Regions from separate parts of the Terribacillus sp. AE2B 122 genome, predicted to be linked through region 1. Evidence: riboswitches for the same ligand, from Rfam matches in the RefSeq annotation. Region 1 holds a riboswitch; the other holds the start of a gene.
The links. Region 1 has a riboswitch for FMN ahead of AE2B122_RS16070 (ECF transporter S component). Riboswitches for the same ligand answer to the same signal wherever they lie in the genome.
Positions count from the first base shown of each region.

Region 2: another riboswitch for FMN. It lies ahead of ribE (riboflavin synthase); the one in region 1 lies ahead of AE2B122_RS16070 (ECF transporter S component).

Region 1 is NZ_LR700948.1:114,639-125,692, reverse strand. It holds gene menC (o-succinylbenzoate synthase) at 1-612, opposite strand, end outside; gene AE2B122_RS16110 (o-succinylbenzoate--CoA ligase) at 612-2,087, opposite strand; gene menB (1,4-dihydroxy-2-naphthoyl-CoA synthase) at 2,159-2,977, opposite strand; gene menH (2-succinyl-6-hydroxy-2,4-cyclohexadiene-1-carboxylate synthase) at 2,977-3,792, opposite strand; gene menD (2-succinyl-5-enolpyruvyl-6-hydroxy-3-cyclohexene-1-carboxylic-acid synthase) at 3,785-5,530, opposite strand; gene AE2B122_RS16090 (isochorismate synthase MenF) at 5,527-6,882, opposite strand; gene AE2B122_RS16085 (1,4-dihydroxy-2-naphthoate polyprenyltransferase) at 7,096-8,043, shown strand; gene AE2B122_RS16080 (hotdog fold thioesterase) at 8,137-8,523, shown strand; gene AE2B122_RS16075 (TraR/DksA C4-type zinc finger protein) at 8,540-8,923, shown strand; gene AE2B122_RS16070 (ECF transporter S component) at 9,130-9,708, opposite strand; FMN riboswitch at 9,898-10,044, opposite strand; gene AE2B122_RS16065 (M20/M25/M40 family metallo-hydrolase) at 10,103-11,054, opposite strand, start outside.
Region 2 is NZ_LR700947.1:53,694-64,747, forward strand. It holds gene AE2B122_RS14215 (hypothetical protein) at 1-192, opposite strand, end outside; gene AE2B122_RS14220 (cold shock domain-containing protein) at 274-471, opposite strand; gene corA (magnesium/cobalt transporter CorA) at 934-1,902, shown strand; gene AE2B122_RS14230 (rhodanese-related sulfurtransferase) at 2,017-2,979, shown strand; gene AE2B122_RS14235 (VOC family protein) at 2,953-3,375, opposite strand; gene AE2B122_RS14240 (glutathione peroxidase) at 3,480-3,968, shown strand; gene AE2B122_RS14245 (hypothetical protein) at 4,030-4,233, opposite strand; gene AE2B122_RS14250 (SDR family oxidoreductase) at 4,406-5,176, shown strand; gene AE2B122_RS14255 (hypothetical protein) at 5,205-5,831, opposite strand; gene AE2B122_RS14260 (permease prefix domain 1-containing protein) at 5,828-6,277, opposite strand; gene AE2B122_RS14265 (PadR family transcriptional regulator) at 6,277-6,573, opposite strand; gene AE2B122_RS14270 (DNA topology modulation protein FlaR) at 6,714-7,289, opposite strand; gene ribE (6,7-dimethyl-8-ribityllumazine synthase) at 7,366-7,830, opposite strand; partial or broken gene ribB (3,4-dihydroxy-2-butanone-4-phosphate synthase) at 7,938-8,555, opposite strand; gene ribE (riboflavin synthase) at 8,567-9,214, opposite strand; FMN riboswitch at 9,550-9,690, opposite strand; gene AE2B122_RS14290 (winged helix-turn-helix domain-containing protein) at 9,846-10,466, shown strand; gene AE2B122_RS14295 (MFS transporter) at 10,469-11,054, shown strand, end outside.

The DNA of each region.
Region 1 (11,054 bases):
GCTGTCCAACCCGGCAAGCAAGGAAATATCCTCTTCCTTGTACATGCCATTTCCGTCAATCAAGAGCGGAAGTTCTGGATCAATTTCCTTGACCAGCTCAATAGCTCTGCGTTCGTTATACTTTGCGACTTTTAGCTTGGCACGCTCAAAGCCTTGGCTGCGTATCATTTCAATTGTCTGCTCAAGATCGTCAGATAGACTTATAACCGCCCCTGCTTTCGCTTTTGTTCTTCTACCGCCAATACAAGCAGCAAGGCTCTTGCCCTGCTGCTTCGCGTATAAATCCCATGCCGCCCCTTCCACAGCAGCCTTGGCCATTTGGTTGCCGACGATGCCAGAAAACAGCTGTGGAACTTCTGTAGGATGATTTACTTTTTTAGCGAATAAAAGCGGAAGTAATGTTTCCTGCAGCAGGATCCAGCTGGATGCAACGGTTTCGCTTGTATAAAAAGGAATAGTAAAAGCAACGCCTTCGCCAAAGCCAGAACGCCCTTCATTATCCTGCAGCTCGACGATGATTCCTTCTCTTTCGTTCAGCGCACCAGCATGTGTCGTAAAGGGCTGTTTAAGCGGGAGCGTGTATCGGAATAGACGATAGCTTCTCAGTTCCATCACGCACTTCCTTCATCAAGCAGCTGCTGCAGCTTATAGCGCATCAGTTTATTACTGGCATTACGCGGAAGCTCATCCACCCAGTGCCAGTATTTTGGAATTTTATAGCGGGCCAGTCTTTCCTGACAGTATGTCTGTAATTCTTCGACGCTCACATCTGCACTTTTTACAAGGAATGCTACTGGTACGCCCCCCCATTTTGTATCAGTTTTTCCGATGACAGCTGCATCTTTTATAGATGGATGACTCGTTAATACGCCTTCCACTTCAGCAGGATAGATATTTTCACCTCCGGAAATGATCAGATCCTTCCTGCGGTCAAGCACATACAAGTAACCATCTTTATCTGTATAACCTACATCCCCTGTCGCCAACCAACCTTCTCGGAAAGCTCCTTCAGTTGCGTTTGGATTCCGATAATATCCTTTGGTGATCATCGGACCTTTCACTTGAATCTCCCCGGGCTCCTCCGGCTTGGCAAAACCAGTTTCGGTCATGATGCGCAGCTGGGCAGGAACAAGCGCTTTTCCGGCAGATCCTAGCTTGCGAATGCTATCCTCAGGGCTTAACGTCACGATTTGTGACGAAGTTTCGGTCATCCCATACGATTGGAATACAGGAATAGCACGTGCCTTTGACTCCTCCAGCAGATGGAGCGGAGCAGGTCCTCCTCCCAAAAGCATGCAGCGGAACTTCTCAGGATATGCGACACCATCTTCCTCCTGCAGCCGTAGCAAACGCTGTAGCATGACAGTCACCACAGAGACGATCGTCACACCATGGTCTATGATCGCTGTCTGTACGATTTTTTCATCAAAACTCTCGGTCACGTATAGAGGCATTCCATAAATGGCGCTTTTGAAAATAGTCGATAACCCACCCACATGGAACATCGGCAGAGGAGATAGCCACTTATCCTCATGGGAAAGGCCAAGATTCAGGGCAGAACCAATTGCACTCCACCAGTGGTTGCCGAATGTATGTTCAACACCTTTTGGATTGCCGGTTGTGCCGGAAGTGTAGATGATATTAAATACATCATCTAATCGAAGCTCTGTACAGCATGTATACTCCTTTTCAGGCTGCTCGTGCAGCATCTCTATCGTCAGTAAAGCTACACCAGTATCCTTCGCCTGTTTTTCGAATCTTGCTGCTGTGAGCAGTAAATCTGCTTCACTATCTTGCAGCTGGAATGACCATTCAGACGCTGTCAGTCTCGTATTAAGCAGGATCAATGTTGCACCGATATAGCTCAGCGCATGGACAAGCACCACCATCTCCACGCTGTTATGGGATAGCACAGCTACCCGGGATCCTTGTAGAACACCTAGAGAAGCGAGCTTACGAGCCTGGATATCGACTGCTTTATGCAAGTCACCGAATGTAATTTTCGTGCCCTCCGGCGTCTCTAATGCCAAACGCCCTGGACTAAGATCGGCCTGCTTCTGCAGCCAATGCGGGATGATTTCAGTCATGTTACATCCATTCCTTTCTGTCATAAAGAAGAACCTTTGCAATATGCTGCAAAGGTTCTAGATGGTATCTATTAAGGGAAACGCGGGAATTTCTTGAAGTCAGGTGTGCGTTTTTCCTTGAACGCATCACGGCCTTCCTTCGCTTCATCCGTTGTATAGTAAAGCAATGTTGCGTCTCCGCCCATTTGCTGCAAACCAGCAAGTCCATCTGTATCTGCATTAAGAGAAGCTTTCAAGAAACGCAATGCTGTTGGAGACATGGAAAGCATCTCTTCACACCATTTAACTGTTTCTGCTTCTAGCTGATCCAATGGAACGACTGTATTGACTAGGCCCATATCCAATGCTTCTTGTGCATTGTACTGACGGCATAGGAACCAAATTTCGCGAGCTTTCTTCTGACCGATATTACGCGCAAGAAGACCAGCACCGTATCCAGCGTCGAAGCTTCCGACACGAGGACCTGTTTGACCAAAGATTGCGTTATCAGCAGCAATAGTCAAGTCACAGACTACATGAAGAACATGTCCGCCGCCAATTGCATAACCAGATACTTCGGCAACAACTGGTTTAGGGATGACACGAATCAAACGCTGTAGGTCTAGTACATTCAAGCGAGGAATTTGGTCTTCTCCAACATAGCCGCCATGACCGCGTACTTTTTGGTCACCGCCAGAACAGAATGCTTTATCGCCGACACCAGCAAGCACGATAACACCGATGTTAGAGTCGTCACGAGCGTATGTAAACGCATCGATCAGTTCATTTACCGTTTGCGGACGGAACGCATTGCGAACTTCCGGACGGTTGATCGAAATTTTTGCGATCTGATTGTATTCTTCGTACAAAATATCTTCGTACGTACGGGTAGCTTCCCATGTAATTGCCATTATGATTCCTCCAATATATCCGCTTCATTATGAAGCAAGTATCTTCTTACTATTTTATCAAAGATTCGCGGTTGTTCAACATGGACACAGTGACCGGCTGTCGCAACGATGTGTAATTCTGCTGCTGGCAGCCGTTTTTCCATCTCCTGATTGATACCGACGAATTTATGATCCATCGATCCAGCAACTAAGATTACTGGTTTATCCAAATAGGACAGCTTGTCCCAATAGGAGTCTTGTTTGCCCGTTCCCATAGTCCGGAGTGAACTCGCCAAACCGTTCGCATGCTGCGATAGGCGTTCTTCCCTAATGATCTGCTGGATAAACTCAGGCAAGTTTTTTTGTGTGTCAAACAGCGGGATGTTTTCCCAAAAGTCAATAAACTGCACCACACCATCCGTCTCAAGCCGCCTGGCCAGACGCTCGTCCTGCATTTGCCTGGCCAGCCTTTCCTCTTCTGATCGCAACCCGGGTGATGCACTTTCCAGCAGCATCTCACTTATTCTATCAGGATAGCGGCAAGCAAAAGCAAGAGCAGCTCTCCCTCCCATTGAATACCCAAGTAGCTTGACGTCAGCAATGTTTTGTTGATCCAAAAAATCAGCAACAGCATCCGTGAAGCGGTCCATGGTCAGATCATCCTGAATGGCTGTCTGACCATGACCTGGCATATCTACAGCAATTACGTGATGCTTTTCACTCCACGATTCCAGGAATGACAACCACGTTTGATGCGTGCCAGTAAATCCATGAAACAGCAGGAGTGTATCTGACGCATTAGCACTGCCACTTTCGATATAGTGAATCTTAGGCATGACTAGCATCCAAATAATCTAGCAGCTGCCTCTCGGCTTTCTGCCATTTTTCACGGTGCCAGCTGACATTAGCATCCCGTTCGGTACGCACCTCGATGATATGCATTCCTTTTCTATTATAACTTTCCTGCAAAGCATCGGAAAATGCTGTACGATCATCTGCCAGTGTATAAGGCAGCTGATATAGTCCAGCTGTATGCGCGAAATCCAAGTTCGTCGGAGTACCGAAAAGCGCCTCGAAATGAGCTGCCTCTTGAGCTTGCGGCAGGAAGGAGAAGATGCCTCCTCCATTGTTATTGATCACAATAATAGTGAGATCGAGGCCGTAGTTGCGACCTAGCATCAGCCCGTTCATATCGTGATAGAAGGAAAGATCTCCGATTACGAGTGTGGTGCGTTTACCGCTGGCTGCAACACCCAGTGCTGTTGAAACAACACCATCAATTCCATTTGTTCCACGGTTGCACCATGGGTAGATTTGTTTATCTGTTGCAAAGAAGAAGCTGTCCAAATCACGGATCGGCATACTGTTACCAACGAACACGTTACTATCTTCCGGTGTTTCACGAAGCATGTCTTGCACAGCTGTTCCCTCAGTCAGCTCTTTTCTTTCCATATCGTCATGCAATACTTCTTGCGCAATCCGGTTCATTTCCTGCCAGGTTGGCAGCCATGTTTCTGGCTTAGCGGCAGGAATTGATGCTAACGCCTCGCAAAGCATAGCCGGATCAGCGTAGATAAATTGCGTGTCCACACCGACTGGTTCACGATAGCCTGCGTGTTTCTCCACGACAATATGTTTATTGCCAGTATATTCTTTCATCAGAAATAGATACGGCTTGGAAACAGGCATAGCGCCAAAACGAATAATAAAGTCCGGCTGCAGTTTCACACGTACAGATTCCGATTTAAGAATCGTATCATATGTTTCAATAATAACATCTTTCGCATGTGCTCCGCTTCGCAATTGTGATAGCGGATCTGCTAATATTGGCAACTGCCACTTTTCTGCAAGATGAACGACTGCATTCGCAAATTCCTTATCCTCCTGAGGGCCGACTACGATCAAGCCTTTTTTAGAGGTTTCAAGAATTTCGGCAAGCTGCTGTACTTGGTTTGCATCCAATTGTGCTGAACCATATAGAGCAGGCTTTGCTGTGTTTTCTCCTGAGGACCAAATGTTCTCAATGGTAAAATCAGGCGTAAGCGGCTCCCGAAACGGAAAATTAAGATGCACTGGTCCTGGATTTCCTTCCAGCGCCTGCTGCATCACTCTAGCTGCTTGCTGCTGTACATATCGCAATGCTGGCGGATTCGCTTCCGGAAGCATCATCTCATGGAACCATTTGACGAAGCCGCCGTACATCTGAATTTGATTGATGGCCTGCGGTGCACCTACGTCCCGCAGTTCATGCGGGCGATCTGCCGTCAAAAGAATCAAAGGGATACGACTGTAAAAAGCCTCAACAACAGCAGGCATATAGTTTGCTGCTGCAGTTCCTGATGTACAGACAAGCGCCACTGGTTTTTGACTTTCCTTCGCAAGACCAAGCGCAAAGAATGCAGCGGATCGCTCATCCAGATTCACCCATTGTTTCATTTGCGGATGCTCTGTCATCATAAGGGCTAGCGGAGTGGAACGAGATCCAGGTGAAATTACGACCTGCTCCACACCGCTTCGCCAAAGTGCATCCACAAAATGTCCGACATATTTGGTCAATGTTTCTATATGACTCATTCTGATACCTCCAAAGCTTCCAGCATTGGACGGAATTTGATCGCCGTCTCTTCGAATTCCATATCTGGATCCGAATCCTTCACGACACCACAGCCTGCAAACAGCACAGCCTGGTTCCCGTCCAGCAAACCAGAACGGATGGCCACGGCAGTATCACCATTACGATAGCTGTCCATCCAGCCTACCGGCGCACCGTACCAGCCTCGTTCAAGCGGTTCTTTTTTTTCAATGAAATCCAATGCTTCCTGTTTAGGCAGACCGCCTAACGCAGGTGTTGGATGCAGTTCCTGCACAATCTGCTGCAGCGAGGCTCCAGGCAGGAGTGTGGCAGAAACCGGTGTATGCAAGTGCTGAAGCTGCCGTAGTTTCAATAGCTGCGGTCCATCAGGCACAAGCAAGTCCTTGCTATATTTGCTGATTACATCGGTAATCATCTTTACAACGTATTGATGTTCTTCACGATTTTTACTATCTTGCAGCAGCGCATCTCCGATCATTTGATCGTCTGTCTCGCTCTTACCGCGCGGAGCAGTTCCTGCGACACAGCTTGTATGCAGTATGCCAGACTCAACACGCACTAGACGCTCCGGCGTCGCCCCAAGAAAACACGCTGAGCCATTTTCGACAGCAAAAATAAAACTGTCCTTTTGGGTGTCCAGCAAATTACGAAGCACACCAGCTGCATGAAGCTTCTCTTCAAATTCAAGTTTCATCGCTCGCGCCAGCACAACTTTATCCAATTCAGTCGATTTTATTGTGTCCGTTGCTTCGTTTACTAATCGCTTCCATGCTTGTGACTCTAGCTCTTCCTTCCTAATGAGCTCCGTCTGCAGCGCAGGAAGATCTTTTTCAGCGAACAGCTGCTCGAGCTGCCCAAGTATAGTAGTGATTTGACTCTCTATATTCGAACCATCCACTAACTGATTAATTGTTACATAATATTCTTTCTCCGTTTTGGTCAAAGTAAAAGCAGGTATGCGATATTGTGTATCTGGAAAGTCCTGCCACAGTTCACGTTCACGCTCCTGCTGAAAGTTCATTCCACTAAAAGCAACAGGGCCTGTTCCAGCTCTCAAAGAAAGATTGTGAACAACTGCACTTTCTATAACATGCTCCCATTCATCAGCAGTACGCATATCCAATATTGCCGGTCCTGCACCAACCAAGTAAAGATCATCTTTTTGGCTGTACCAGAAATGGCGGTTTCCTTCTAAAGAAGAACCATTAGCAAAGAAACGGAGAGGATCTATCGCTCCGACTTTCTCAGTCCAGCTGACCAGTATTTGCTGTTGCTGCTTATCAGCAGCTTTACGAAGAAAAGACTCGAAATCCGTCTTATATTGTTGAATCATATTTTCCGACCTCCACATTACTGCAAGGACAATTAAAGTTCATTTACGTTCATTTTCTGATGTCCTTCCCTATTCTATTCCCTTTTTCGCCGATAAACAAGGAGTAGCACTTGATAACTTATTTTAAGTAAGCAATTAACGTTGACATGCTATCTTTGTTTCCCTAAAATTAATATGATATAATGCCCTGCATTTTTAAGGAGAGAAAGTATTATGCAATCTATCGGGAACGATAACGTGCGACAAGCACTTAATGAGCGCGAAGGCTTCCAAATTTGGTGGCGCCTGATGCGTCCTCATACTTTGACGGCTTCCTTCGTGCCTGTCTTTATAGGAACGATGCTCGCTGCATTGGATGGCAAGATCAACTGGCTGCTTTTCGGAGCTATGCTGCTTGCATGTATGCTGATCCAATGTGCGACGAATATGTTCAATGAGTATTATGACTTTGTCCGCGGCCTGGATAATGAACAGTCTGTTGGAATCGGCGGTACCATTGTACGCGACGGTATCAAGCCGAAAACCGTTTTGTCACTAGCATTGACTTTCTATGCTATCAGCATGCTGTTAGGCGTTTATATTTGCATGGAATCCAGCTGGTATATTGCATTAATCGGACTAGCATGTATGCTTTGCGGTTATTTGTATACAGGAGGACCTTATCCAATTTCCTACACACCTTTCGGGGAATTGACATCTGGAGTTTTTATGGGCGCAATCATCATTTGCATAACATATTACATCCAGACATTAACACTTACTGGTGATGTTGTATTGATCAGTATTCCTGTGACTATTTTCATTGCGTGTATCAATTTCGCCAATAACCTGCGTGACCATGACGGTGACAAAGTAAACGGCAGAAGAACAGTTGCGATCCTGCTCGGCCGTAAAAAAGGTGTTACCTTCCTTGGCATTTGTTTTATTGTCAGCTATGTCATTACTGCTGTGTTCATTGCTGTAGGATTACTTCCAATTTGGGCGGTCATCACATTCTTGAGCATTAAGAAAGCTCGTGATGCTTACCGTGGTTTCATTGGCAAGACAATGCCGCTTGAGATGATGCCTGCGATGAAGGCAACAGGTCAAACAAATACAATTTATGGTCTATTGCTTGTGATTGCTTTACTGATCCAGCAATTCGTACCACTTTCATTCTGACTTTAGAAGCGGGCATCCAGCCCGCTTTTTTATATAGGTTTAATACATACTAGTACGGGAAATACATTACATACAGAAAGCAGGTTACTATATATGAACTTCTCAGATACATTAATGGAGCAGCTGCAAATGCGTGTGGTCGAAGCAAATAAGGATCAGGTTGTGATGGAGATGCCCGTCGGACCGCATAACAGACAGCCAATGGGTTTCTTGCACGGTGGTGCTAGCGTAGCTTTGGCAGAAACAGCAGCAAGTATTGGAGGCAACCTGCATGCAGATCCTGCAACACAGGCTGTGTTTGGCCTGGAGATCAACGCAAACCATATTCGCAGTGTTCGGTCTGGCATCGTAACTGCAGTCGCTTCTCCGATTCATGTTGGAAAATCGACGATGGTATGGCAAATATCCATTTCGGATGAGAATGAAGACCTGCTCTGTATCGCCCGCTGTACGCTGGCCGTTAAAACGAGAAGGCAATAAAGGAGATGGATTGAAAATGGATAAAAATAAACTGGATTATTTCCGTAAGCAATTGCTTGCGATGAAGGAAGAAGCAGAGGAACAAATTAAAGGCAACGATAGTTATAACAGCGCTAAAGAATTCCCTAATGATTCTACTGGCGAGCTTTCGACAATTGTCAATCACCCAGGTGACCTTGGCACAGAAATGCATGATCGTGAAACTGCAGAAACATTGAAAGAAGCAGCACGTGAACGCCTTCGTGATATTGAGGATGCATTAGACAGAATCGAAGAAGGTACGTATGGAGTAAGCGAGAAATCCGGCGAACCTATCCCTGAGGAACGGCTGAAGGCTGAACCTACCGCCCGCTTGCTAGTAGAGGAACAAGCTGAAGTTGAAGAGACAAGAAGAGCTTAAAAAGTGCATAAGAAAAGGCACCCTCGCAGGGTGCCTTTGTTGATATTGCGGCGTGTAAAGCCATGTGGCCACATCCACACGTGTCTAAGACGTGCTTTACCGACTTATGCAATTCAGCTCATCGCTAGACTATTGTAGCATGGATTATCTTGCTTTGCAACAACTTTTTCAGTCAAATAAAAAAGCTCCCAAATCGGGAGCTTTTCTTATGCTGCAGCTGTTCTTTTACGCTTCGCGAACCAAGGTTTCAGTTTTGCAAATAGCGGCACGAAGACGATTGCTATGATGATACCTTTCAAAAGGTTGAATGGTAGGATACCAGCAACGACTGCTGCCCATTTCGCATCAGCACTTAGGACAGGAGAACCCAGGAAAATGCTATATAATGGCAGAACAACAAAGTAATTTAGTACACCCATTCCTACAGCCATGGTAACTGTACCTGTAGCCAATCCTGACACGAGTGTTTTTTTGCCTGCTTTGAATTTATGATAAAAGTATGCAACCGGCATTACGAAGAGCATGCCTGCCAGGAAATTCGCCACGACACCAACCGGGTCCCCAGCTCCTGTAAAGATAAGATATAATAAGTTCTTGATTGCTTCGACAGCAACACCTGCAAGCGGTGAAAACAGCAGTGCTGCAATCAGTACCGGAATCTCACTGAAATCTATCTTCAAGTAAGGCGGCAGAAATGGAAGCGGGAAATTGAGCAGCATAAGCACCATGCTGATCGCTCCCAGTAAAGCGAAAGTGATTGATTTTGTTAACTTGGATGAACGCATAATCGTTCTCCTCCTTCATCTTGTTTATCGATTCTAACTCTTGATGAAGGGGAAGCAGCCTATCTACGTTAAAAAACCCCGGAGCATAACGCTCTGGGGCTTGGAATATACGCAAATAAGCATGAAGATGTTAAGCATACAAATATCGTATGGAAACAAGGATAGCCCGTTCGGCATCCCTCTTCTGCTTCGTATCTTCTCCCATCCAGACTTTCACTGTCGGTCCCGGACTTGCACCGGATCAGCCGCAGAACTAAGTTCTGCGGGTCACGGACTTCAGCAGTGTTTCCTGCTGTCACCGTCGGTCGGGAATTACACCCTGCCCCGAAGATAGAATCGATTTAGTTTTGTTATTATATTATAACTGCTTTCTGTGCATTTGCAACCCCTATGCTCACAGGTCTAATGGATTCAAGCTTTCTTCGCCAGTCAGGTTTGTCAGGAATTTTACCAATAGATCGATTTCCTGCTGAATGACCTGCAGACTGACTGTTTCCACCGGGGAGTGCATATAGCGAAGCGGCAAAGACACAAGCGCTGTCGATACACCTTTACCTGAATAGCGCATCTTATCGGCATCAGTTCCGGTAGCGCGAGGTGTTAGTTCATATTGCAGCGGAATGTCCAGTTCCTTCGCTGCTTGCTCTAGCAAGATATTCCCTTTTCGGTTGATCGGTGCACCTTTAGCCAGCACAGGTCCTCCGTCCAAGCTAACGTCTACTGCTTTCCGTTTGTTAACACCTGGATGGTCAGTTGCAAATGTAACGTCACATGCAATCGCTAAATCTGGCTGAATACCAGCTGCTGCGAAATACGCTCCACCCATATTTGTTTCTTCGTTTACTGTGCTGACTGCATATACGCCAACATTAACGTTCTCTTTCTTAAGCCGGCGGACAACTTCTCCTACGATGAATGAACCTGTACGGTTATCCAAACCTCTTCCAGTCAAATAACGATCCATAAGCACTGATGGCTGCCGCTGATAGACGATCAAATCACCTACTTGCACGTATTGCTCCATTTCCTGCTTGGACTTCGCTCCGCAATCTATATACAGATCCGGCAGTTCAAAGTCTCCCTTCACTCCTCCAAGATGCATCGCATTCACACCGACTACACCTGGAATCGTCTTGTTATAACCTATGACCTGTACGGTCATACCTAATGCTGCTTTTGCATTGAAGCGTCCCATTTCATCAATCTGCAGGAAACCATTCGCATCAATTCCGGTAACGACCATTGCGATTTCATCACAATGCCCAGCAAGAAGGACTTTGAATTCTGCATCCGGGTTTACAACTGCAATAGCGTTACCTGATACATCCGTTCTCATCTCATCTGCG
Region 2 (11,054 bases), on a different contig from region 1:
TTCTTTAGGAAGGACTTCTTCCAACGCTTCTTTAAGTGCTTCATTTTTTCCTTGGTTCGGATAAGCTTGTTCATATAAGGAAACAGCATCAAGATTATGATTCGTACACCATTGGGCAAAGATCCGGATCATCATCCGTTCATCTTCTTGGTATTTTTCAATGATCTTCCTTGAAAGCTCGTCTTGACTCATCAGCTCTCATCTCTCCTTAAAAATGATAAAAGACGCATCCTGGAAAATTCCAGAATGCGCCTCTGTCGTCGTTGTATGAAATTACAGACGAGTTACGTTAGCAGCTTGTGGGCCGCGGTTGCCTTCAACGATTTCGAATTCAACTTCTTGACCTTCGTCAAGAGTTTTGAAACCTTCAGATTGGATAGCAGAGAAGTGTACGAATACGTCGTCTCCGTCCTCTCTTTCGATGAAACCAAAACCTTTGTCTGCGTTAAACCATTTTACTTTTCCAGTCATTTAAATGACCTCCTTACAATAGAAGTACAAAAGTACAGGTATTGAATCGTTATACCTTTACACCACTTATTGTGAAAGAGATCGTAAAGATTATTCAACCGTACCGTTTCCTTTTGCTACTTAAGAGTACCTTTTTTTGAATAAGAATGCAAGTCAATTACAACTATTTTTCCAAAAATAGTTCATAATGAGTCGCACGCCCTATAAAAACGCTTTCTTTAACGATATTACTCGCAGAATACGCTTACACAGAGACGTATAAATACCTGTGACTATAGTCACGGTTTTCGCTCCAGAATTCGACAAACAAGCTTATTCACTTCCAGTTTAACCACTGCATTTCTTTTTCATACCCGCTTTTAAGAAGAAATATTCCTGTTGACAGTTCTTACCCCATTTTTTTATAGTGACTATAGCTTACGAACATTGTGAAAGAATAAACGTAACGGAAGGGGTGGCACTATGATTAAGACGTATCTTTATGATCATCAGACTGACACGATGCATACAAATATCTCTTTGAAAAACAGTAATCGTCATTTGGAGGATCCTGACAACCTTCTGTGGATTGATGCCTATGATGTACAGTCTCATGAATTGCATGAAATTGCGGGGATATTCGATTTCCACCCGCTTGCAATCGAAGACTGCCTGCATGACAGCCCTCGCGCTAAAGTCGATGATTATGATGCATACAAATTCTTCGTCTTCCATGCCCTGCGTTACAACGAGGAAAGTGACAATGAAATCACCACACTGGAACTAAATGTTTTCCTGGGCCCGAATTATGTAGTGACTATCCATAAGCATAAGCTTCGCTGGCTCGGGCAGATGGATGCCATTTGCTCGCGTTCTTCCCGATTCATGAATCAAGGAGCAGACTTCCTTCTGTATGCACTCGCAGATGGCATTACAGATGAATACTTTCCTGTTTTGGATCGTATCGGAATCCGGATCGAGGAACTGGAAGATGAAATGTACAGTGAAGGTGTTAAAGAGGTAACGGAGGAATTCCTTGCCTTAAAACGGACGATTATTCTGATCAGAAGGGTAATTCTGCCGCAGCGGCGGATTTTCCTGAATGTGAACAACAAATGGAAATTCGATATTAAAGAAGAGAATGTGCCCTTTTATACAGATCTGATTGATCACTTGGAACGTATTGTCGACTCTACCGAAACATTCCGTGATTTGGTAAACAGTGCACTGGATACGTATTATTCCATTATCAGTGCCAAATCTACGGAGAAGTTGAACGTCCTGACAATTATCTCGACAGTCATGCTTCCGCTTACGTTCGTAACAGGCTTCTTCGGGATGAATCTGCCAATACCGTATGCTGATAGTCCATGGACGACAGCTGGTGTAAGTGTCCTTCTTGTTTTGATTACTTTCGGCATGTGGCATTATTTTAAGAACAAGCTGTTTTAAAATTCCATTTGTACTGGGCTTCCTTTCGTGTTAAAATATTTGATTGCAAGAGTATAAATAACGACATATCGCCTAATTTTGTATCTTGCAAATATAAATGACAGGTGGAAAAAGATGATGAGTGATTATCGTGTATTGTTGTATTACAACTATGTAGATATTGAAGATCCGGAAGTTTTTGCCCAAGAACATCTAAAGGCATGTAAGGAACTCGGACTTAAAGGCCGTATCCTTGTAGCAAAAGAAGGTATAAATGGTACTTGCTCCGGAACAATCGAACAGACACAAGCTTATATGGACATGATGCATGCGAAACCAGGTTTTGAAGAAATGGTCTTCAAAATCGACGAAGCGGATGAACATGCTTTCAAAAAAATGCATGTGCGCGCACGTCCTGAATTGGTAACGCTGCGTCTTGAAGATGATATAGACCCTCGCGAGGTGACAGGTAACTACCTATCTCCGCAGGAATTTTACGAAGCGATGCAGGACGAGAACACTGTCGTTCTGGATGCACGGAATGATTATGAATTTGATCTTGGTCACTTCCGCGGCGCAATCCGCCCTGACATTGAAACATTCCGCGACCTGCCAGACTGGGTCCGCGAAAACAAAGATATTTTAGAAGGCAAACGCGTTCTGACATACTGCACAGGCGGTATCCGTTGCGAGAAATTCTCCGGCTGGCTAGTGCGCGAAGGTTTTGAGGACGTCGGTCAATTACATGGTGGTATTGCCACTTACGGAAAAGATCCTGAAGTACAAGGCAAGCTTTGGGACGGCCGCATGTACGTGTTCGATACACGTATCTCCGTACCAATTAACCAAACAGAACACGTTATCGTTGCCAAAGATTACTTCGATGGACAGCCTTGTGAACGTTATGTTAATTGTGCAGATCCTTCCTGTAACCGCCAGATTATCTGCTCTGAAGAAAATGAGCACAAATATCTTCGCGGCTGTTCCGACAGCTGCCGCCGTTCTCCTCGTAACATGTACGTTGCAGAACACGGCTTGACTGAAGAAGAAGTGGAAGCGCGCCTTGCAAAACTAGATAACGAAACAGTAGCAAACTAAAAAGAACCCCCCAGTGGGGTTCTTTTTTTGATGCCATTCCAAGAATTCCAATCTGTTGCCGAAAGGGTCATTCACATAAATTCGATCAGCACCCGGCAGGTCAGCATCATCAATGAAATCCACATTGCGTTCGTCCAAATGACGTCTGAGAGACAGCAGCCCTTCAACTTCAAAAGCAGGATGGGCTTTCCGTGCAGGTGAAAAAGGTTCCTCAACACCCATGTGAACGATGATATCGTTACAGGTGAACCAAACACCGCCTCTTGCTCGTAAATTAGCTGGCTTCTCAATTTCTTCAAAACCGAAAATACCCACGAAAAACTCCCTTGCTTGCTCTTCGCTGCTCTTTGGACAAGCAAGCTGCACATGATCAAATCGCTTCAGGAAAAACTCCATCGAAACACCCCCCTTTTTTACATTCTACCATTAAAGGGCTGATTGTTATCTCTTCTTCACTGTTTGTGCTACATTGGAAATGCAGACAAGAGGAGGAGAACGACATGACAGTATACGATTATTCAGCTGTTACTATAGACGGGAAAGAAGTTAGTTTAAAGGATTACGCTGGAAAAGTACTCGTCATCGTAAATACAGCAAGCAAATGCGGATTTGCACCTCAGTTGGAGCAACTGCAGGAGCTGTATAAAGATTATCAGGACAATGGACTCGTGATACTCGGTTTTCCATGCAATCAATTTATGAACCAAGAACCCGGCAGCAGTAAAGAAATTGCCGCTGTATGTCAGCGCAATTACGGCGTCAGCTTTCCAATGTTCGATAAAGTAAAAGTGAATGGACCAGACGCTCACCCACTTTACAAGCATTTGACCAGCCAGGCAGGCGGATTATTCTCCAAGAGTATCAAATGGAACTTCACAAAGTTTCTCATAGATGCGGATGGAAATGTCGTAGAGCGATTTGCACCTAAGACCAGTCCAATGGATATGAAACCCGCCATCGAAAATTTGCTCCAACAGCCTAGCAGATGATGTCTACATGACGCATCTGCTTTTTTTTACATAAAAAAACCCGCATCCACTTGATGCAGGTTCATTCTTCCGGATCAGAATTGGAAGCTTGCTTAGTCCGATGTTTATGTCGATCATCTTGTAGATCTCGCTCTACTTCATCCACAGGTACATCGTCTACCAGCATATCCTGTTTATTTTCAAGCTGCTTTTCCCGATTCTCACTTTCAGCCTTAGAGAAGCCATGTTTGTCTTTGTCGCCTCTCGCACCGTTTTTCTGTACCATCAGTTTCCCTCCTTCTTCCTTTGTAAGCCCTTTCCCTTTCTTCAGTAAAGAAAAACCTCGCAACCAGTTGGTAACCAAACGGCGCAAAGGGTATACTAAAAGCATATAGCGTTTCTTCCGCCCGGCAACAGGGTACATATTTATAAAGATTGTCAAAATGAGGTGAAGCACAATGAAACCAACCGCTCTAATTACAGGAGCTTCCAGCGGAATTGGCTACCATATAGCGAAATGGTTCGCCAAAGCGGGCTATGATCTAATCATCGTAGCGCGTTCCAAGGATAAACTCCTATCCCTGCAAACAGAACTGCAAGATTCGAATGTGACTGTCATTCCTCATGATTTGTCCGTACCTAACAGTGCATATGAACTGTATCAAAAGATTCGTGATGAAGGAAAAACTGTTGAAGTGCTTGTGAATAATGCTGGCTTCGGACTTAGCGGCAAATTCGAGGATACGAGCTTTGAGACCCAGCAAAAGCTGCTGCATCTGAATATGGTTTCATTGGCAAACCTGACTCGTCTGTTCATCGATGATATCATTCACTCCCCATTCAAGAATGTACCGAATGGGATATTGAATATTTCCAGCATGGCCGCCTTCCTGCCTGGGCCATATATGGCTGCATATCACGCATCCAAAGCATTCGTGCAGCGGTATTCAGAAGCACTTTCAGAGGAATTGAAAGATAGTGGCGTAACAGTTACGGCACTTTGCCCTGGTCCTACGCAGACCGAGTTCTTTAAACGTGCCGGCAACGACAAAATCATGTCATCGTTCCGTGATGCACCCGAGGATGTTGCAAAACAAGGATTTCTAGGATTCGTAAAAGGTAAACGGGTCGTGTTCCCATCTGCGAACATCCACGCAGCCGTTCTACTCATGAAACTAATGCCAAGCAGTCTGCTGGGCAAGATAACCAAAAGTATGTATTCAAAATAAGTAAAAGACACCCTTCAGGGTGTCTTTTTTAGTTACTGATATGGCGGCGATAACTGTAAAAATAAGCTGCTAACGGCCACCATGCTGCGGCGAAAATAGGGTAGATCGCCCAGATTACCGAAGGCGAATAGGCTATATTCACAAACAGGAAGAACACACTGAGTGCACCAAAGCCCAATACACTGAAGAATAAATTGGAGCTGCGATGTCCTATGATAGACAGCGGCCACCAGCTCATCGCGAAGATAACGAAGCCATACCAAGGTGTTTCATGACCAAAATACTGATGCAGGCCGAAATAATATATACAGATTGCCAAGCTGACAACAAGAGCTACTCCCATATTCGCCAAATGTCTTCGAAGCATAACAGCAGTCACCCATAGCCCCAAGGCACCTAATGTGTATAAATACCAAGGTGTAGAAGGTGAATCAGACATATTTTCATTCACCAGCACTGCACCCACAACAATTGCCGACAGCCACGTTACCACAGTCAATTGATTCGGGAACAGAATCTGTAAAGCAACGATAACACTGACACCTAAACTATACGTATACCAAATCTCCTCTGGTGTGGTCATCAAGTTAATATAAACGGAAAATCCACCTAGACTGAGCAGCATAAATGCAAGGAACAATCTCCATGGCTTCATCGCTGCATCACCTTTCTTTTCCTAACCTTTAGCCAGACGAAAGACATACTTACGGGCCACCAAAGGATGGCGAATGTTGGGAAGACAAACCAAATCTCTTGTGGTGTATAATACATGTTAACAAAAACAAGCAAGGCAATAATCAATCCGCTTCCACAGATTGAAAACCCAAGATTCAATGTGCTCATATCCTCTTTCTGCTTCTTCTTTTTACCTGACGTTTCTTGCGGTGCATTCTGAAGCTGGAACTCCCTCTTGATTTCTGCTAAATTCCCGAAATCAACGATCGCCTTGTTGACTGCATCCTCTTCCGCTTTTCCCTCCAGCATGAAATCCGCAGCCTTCTCTTCCATCGAATCCTTTATCTCTTCCTTCAAAGCCACAACTTGTTCCGTTTCCGGCAAATCAGCAAACTGTTCTTCTACATACGTATCAATCTTTTGCATCAAACACCCTCCATAAATACATCGATTAATTGTTTCGCTTCTTTCCACTCTTTCGCCGCTTCATGAAAATACGCCTTTCCAAGCGTCGTGATCGTATAATATTTACGCTTGCCCCCATGGGATTTTTCCCCTTGATAGGACTCAATTAATTCTCGGCGTTCCAGTCGCTGGAAAACCGCATAAAGCGTCGCTTCCTTGATTTGAAATGCTTCGTGCGTCCAAGCTGCTATGTCTTTCGATATCTGGTAACCATACTTATCCCCATCCATCAGCAGACGAAGGATAATGGAATCCAAATGTCCTCGAATTGTATCACTCCGAATGTGCTATCCCTTCTTTCACGATTACTCTATCTGATAAAGTAATCATAAAACATATTACTCTGCGTGTCAAAGTAATTTCTGCATCTTTTTACCAAAAATAAAAAAACAGGCTATTAACCTGCTTCAAACTTCCTTTCTATAAAGGACAAATATTCGATTACATCTAATTTACTTTCCGCAATGATTATCTTATGACCGTATGCAGAGAACCTGTCAAAGATAAATGGCTTAACCGTACGCTCAAAATAACGATTCCACTTGAACATTCTCAGAAAAATACGAATTGAAGGCTTGTAATTAGCCATCTCCATTTTTAATTTTTGGCGCAGAAATCGTTTGATAATCCGGATATTTCTTATCCCATAAGACGGATCCAGCAAAATAATCAATTCTGCATTCAGAAGGCTGTCTTCTATCCAATCATCTGTATGGACACCCTCGATAATCCAGGCATCCGAATCGATGATATCTTTTATGAACTCCATCTTCTCCTTGTCAGAGCGGCGGGTGTCTCCCTCCAAAGAACGCTTCCAAACTACGTTATCAAGCTCGTGATGGGAAGCACCAAGAAGTTGCGATAAATCTTTGGCAAGAGTCGTCTTCCCGCTGCCCACAGAACCGATGATATGTATTTTGCAGGGTAATTTGACTTTATTCATATCACCCATTAATTCATAGTGCATTTTCATGCAAGCACCCCCACCAAAAATATACATTATTTTCTTAATACAAAAAAGAAGCAGAGGTCACCCTCTGCTCCTTTGCTTAGATTTGTTTTAGTAAATTAGCCATTTCGATCGCGGAAACCGCTGCTTCAGCGCCTTTGTTGCCTGCTTTCGTACCTGCACGCTCAATTGCTTGTTCGATTGTATTAGTTGTCAGTACTCCAAAGATAATCGGAATACCGGCCTTACTGGCAGCACTTGCTACTCCTTTTGCCACTTCATTGCTCACATAATCAAAGTGAGGTGTAGAGCCTTTGATAACTGTGCCTAATGTAATGACAGCATCGTATTTTTTGCTTTCAGCAAGTTTGTCAGCAACAAGAGGTATTTCAAATGCGCCAGGTACCCACGCTACATCTACCTTCGCTTCATCGACACCGTGACGCTTTAACGTATCAATCGCGCCGCTCAATAGCTTGCTCGTGATGAATTCATTAAACCTTCCTACAACAATCCCAATCTTCAAATCAGATCCTACTACATTTCCTTCTAATACGTTAACCATATGATTACTCCTTTGTATAAGGGACTTTATTTGTCCTCATCTTTTTTTATTTCTAGGTATGCTTTACTGATATTGCAAGCTCCACAGCCGTTTCAGCTTACTGTTTATTTCTCTACCTTAACCTCATGCAGTTGTCTATACGTAATCAAATCAGCAATCGTGATGATTGGCAGTTCGTGCATTTTTGCTAGTTTCTCGAGTTCCGGCATACGTGCCATTGTGCCGTCCTCATTCATGATTTCGCATATATAGCCAGCTTCTGCGCTCTCGGCCAACCTAGCCAGGTCAACCGCGGCTTCCGTATGTCCAGGACGCTCTAGCACACCATTTTGCTGGGCAATTAGAGGGAATATATGTCCCGGACGCTGGAAGTCAGATGCAATGCTCGTGGTATCTGCTAGTTTCGCGATTGTATGGGCTCGCTCGAATGCACTTATACCAGTGGTAGAATCGATATGATCAACACTTACAGTAAAAGCTGTCCCATGTGGATCAGTATTATTAGCTACCATCGGGGGCAAATCTAATCTTTCGGCAATTTCCCGGGAAATAGGCGCACAGATCAGACCTTTTCCGACAGAAGCCATGAAATTCACTGTATCGGGGCTTGCATACGCCGCTAGAGCCAGCAAATCTCCTTCGTTCTCTCTTGCTTCATCGTCTGTGACAATGATCGGCTTACCACTTTTCAGGTATTCTATGGCATTATCTATTGTCGTCTTCATTCATTTTCCTCCTAATCCAGGAATCCGTGCTGTGCTAATGTCTCTGTCGTAATGCCTGAAGGCTGTGGGCTTTTTCGATGCTCCAGCAGCCGTTCCATGTATTTGGCAAGCTGGTCAAATTCGATATTCACTAAATCTCCAGCCTTTTTATCGCCTAAGATTGTCGCTTTCCTCGTTTCCGGAATAAGCGAAATAGTAAATGTATCTTCCCGAACTTCAAACACAGTTAACGAAACACCATCAACCGAAATGGAGCCTTTGGACATCAAGTACTGCAGTCCTTTTGTTACAGCAATGTCAATATAACGAGCATTTGACTCATCTCGTATTGATAGGATAGATCCTGTCGTATCTACATGACCACTCACAAAATGGCCGCCCAATCTTCCATTAGGCTGCAGTGCAGGCTCCAGATTCACAGCTTCGGAACTTTGCAAATTGGACAAGGAACTGTAGTGAAACGTTTCCGGCATAACATCTACCTGAAAAGTATGTGGAGTAAAGCTAGTAACCGTAAGACAGACACCGTTAACAGAAATACTATCTCCAACGTGCATATCTTTCGTCAGTTTTTCACTGGCAATTGTTAGTTGCATCGCCTTATCCTGCCTTTTCACGTCAATCATGCTGCCTACTTCCTGAATAATTCCAGTAAACACTTTTCTCCTCCTTTACTTCTAAGAGCTTCTCAAGGATACAAGAAGTTATCTTATGCTTTGTCATGCTTTACGAATGGGAATATTACCGCCTCGGGGCTGTGTGACGGTTAATCGGGGATGTAACTTTCTAGAATCTCTTTTATCAAAATTCTTAATAAAAATAAATGACTCGAATAAGGTGCAAGCTGGTTGCTGCCAATTTGCTCCTTCATAGCGCTAACTTCATATAAAAAGCCCCAGAATATTGGATTCTGGGGCTTTGGCTTTAAAAGTATAGCGAAACAAGCTATCGTTCATTGACGAAATAGCTGCTTTTGGCATGTGGATAGTACGCCGTTTCCTCTTTCCCATCCAGACTATACTGTCGGCTTTGGAATCTCACCAAATCCACCGTTATAATAACGGGTCACGGACTGAAGACAGCTAAGCTGCCTATCACCGCCGGTCGGGAATTTCACCCTGCCCCAAGAGAAAACCTATTCGATTGCTACCACCTTAACATATTTTTTATGTCGTTGTACAGCAGGAAAAAAGTCTGAAAATTGGATTGACAATATGTGGAACTAATTATAAACTTAAGCCGTAAAATAAATCTGACCGTTCAAGAATTGTTAACCGAGGAGGAAATCAAATGAAACAGGCAATGGCATTAACAACCTTTGAGCAGCTAAAAGCAATTAGTGATCCGCTACGCGCGGAGATGATCATGAAGCTAGTTGAAACCTCTTATACTGGTCAGCAGCTTGCTGTCTTGCTGGAAACAAGCAGACCGAAGATTCACTATCACTTGAAAGAGCTCGAGAAAAACGGTTTGATCGAAGTGATACGCACCGAGGAGAAAAATGGCATCGTGCAAAAATTTTATAGAGCTGCGGCTAGAGGTTTCTTTCCATCAGAGAATTTACTTCCCTATGCAGAAGAATTAAGCGAATCTACGAGACAGCTTTTTGTACAAATGTCTCATAAAACACGATCAGCCGTCCTTACAGCACCCGAGTCATCCTTTGCCAAAGCAGCCGGCTCTACCGATCCAAAAGACTGGGATGCAATTGGGAGCATTTGGGAAATTAGCGCTACCGAAGATGATTTCAAGGAGTTCATACAGGGTTTATTCGGTTTGATGCAAAAGCTACGCGATAAAAGTGAGGCAGCTGAAGATGATCCCAATGGTAAGCTGTATCATTTTTCCGCCTACGGTTTCGAAATTGACACACCGTCATTTGATCACGTAGAGATGGATGAGGAGGATTGAAGATGTTCGCTATCCTGAAACAGCGCAATTATGGTTTGCTTTTCTCCGGGCGAATTGTCAGCAATATTGGAGACAGTATTTATTTCATAGCCGCGATGTGGCTCGTTTATGATCTGAGCGGCAGCGCATTTTATTCCGGTCTAGCCGGGGCACTGACACAAATTCCGAATGTATTGCAGTTCCTCATAGGTCCGCTAGTTGACCGATGGCCGATACGCAACACACTGATTTGGACCCAAGCTCTCCAAGCAGTGCTTATACTGCTAATTCCACTTGCAGCTTGGCTGGACTTTCTGTCTGTTACGCTGTTGCTCGTCATCATGCCGATTCTGACCTGTATTAATGCATTTGCATATCCGACAGAAACAAAGGCATTGCCGCTCGTTCTTAAGAAAGAAGAATTACCTGCTGGTAATGCATTATTCTCATTTGCTTACCAAGGTGTCGATCTTATCTTTAATGCCATCGCAGGTGTTATGATTGCTGTCTTTGGAGCGACATTATTATTCATCATCGACTCTTTTGCCTTCTGTATTGCTTTCCTTTTATTCAGCTTCTTAAGAATTCCACACCAAAAAGCGCAAACCG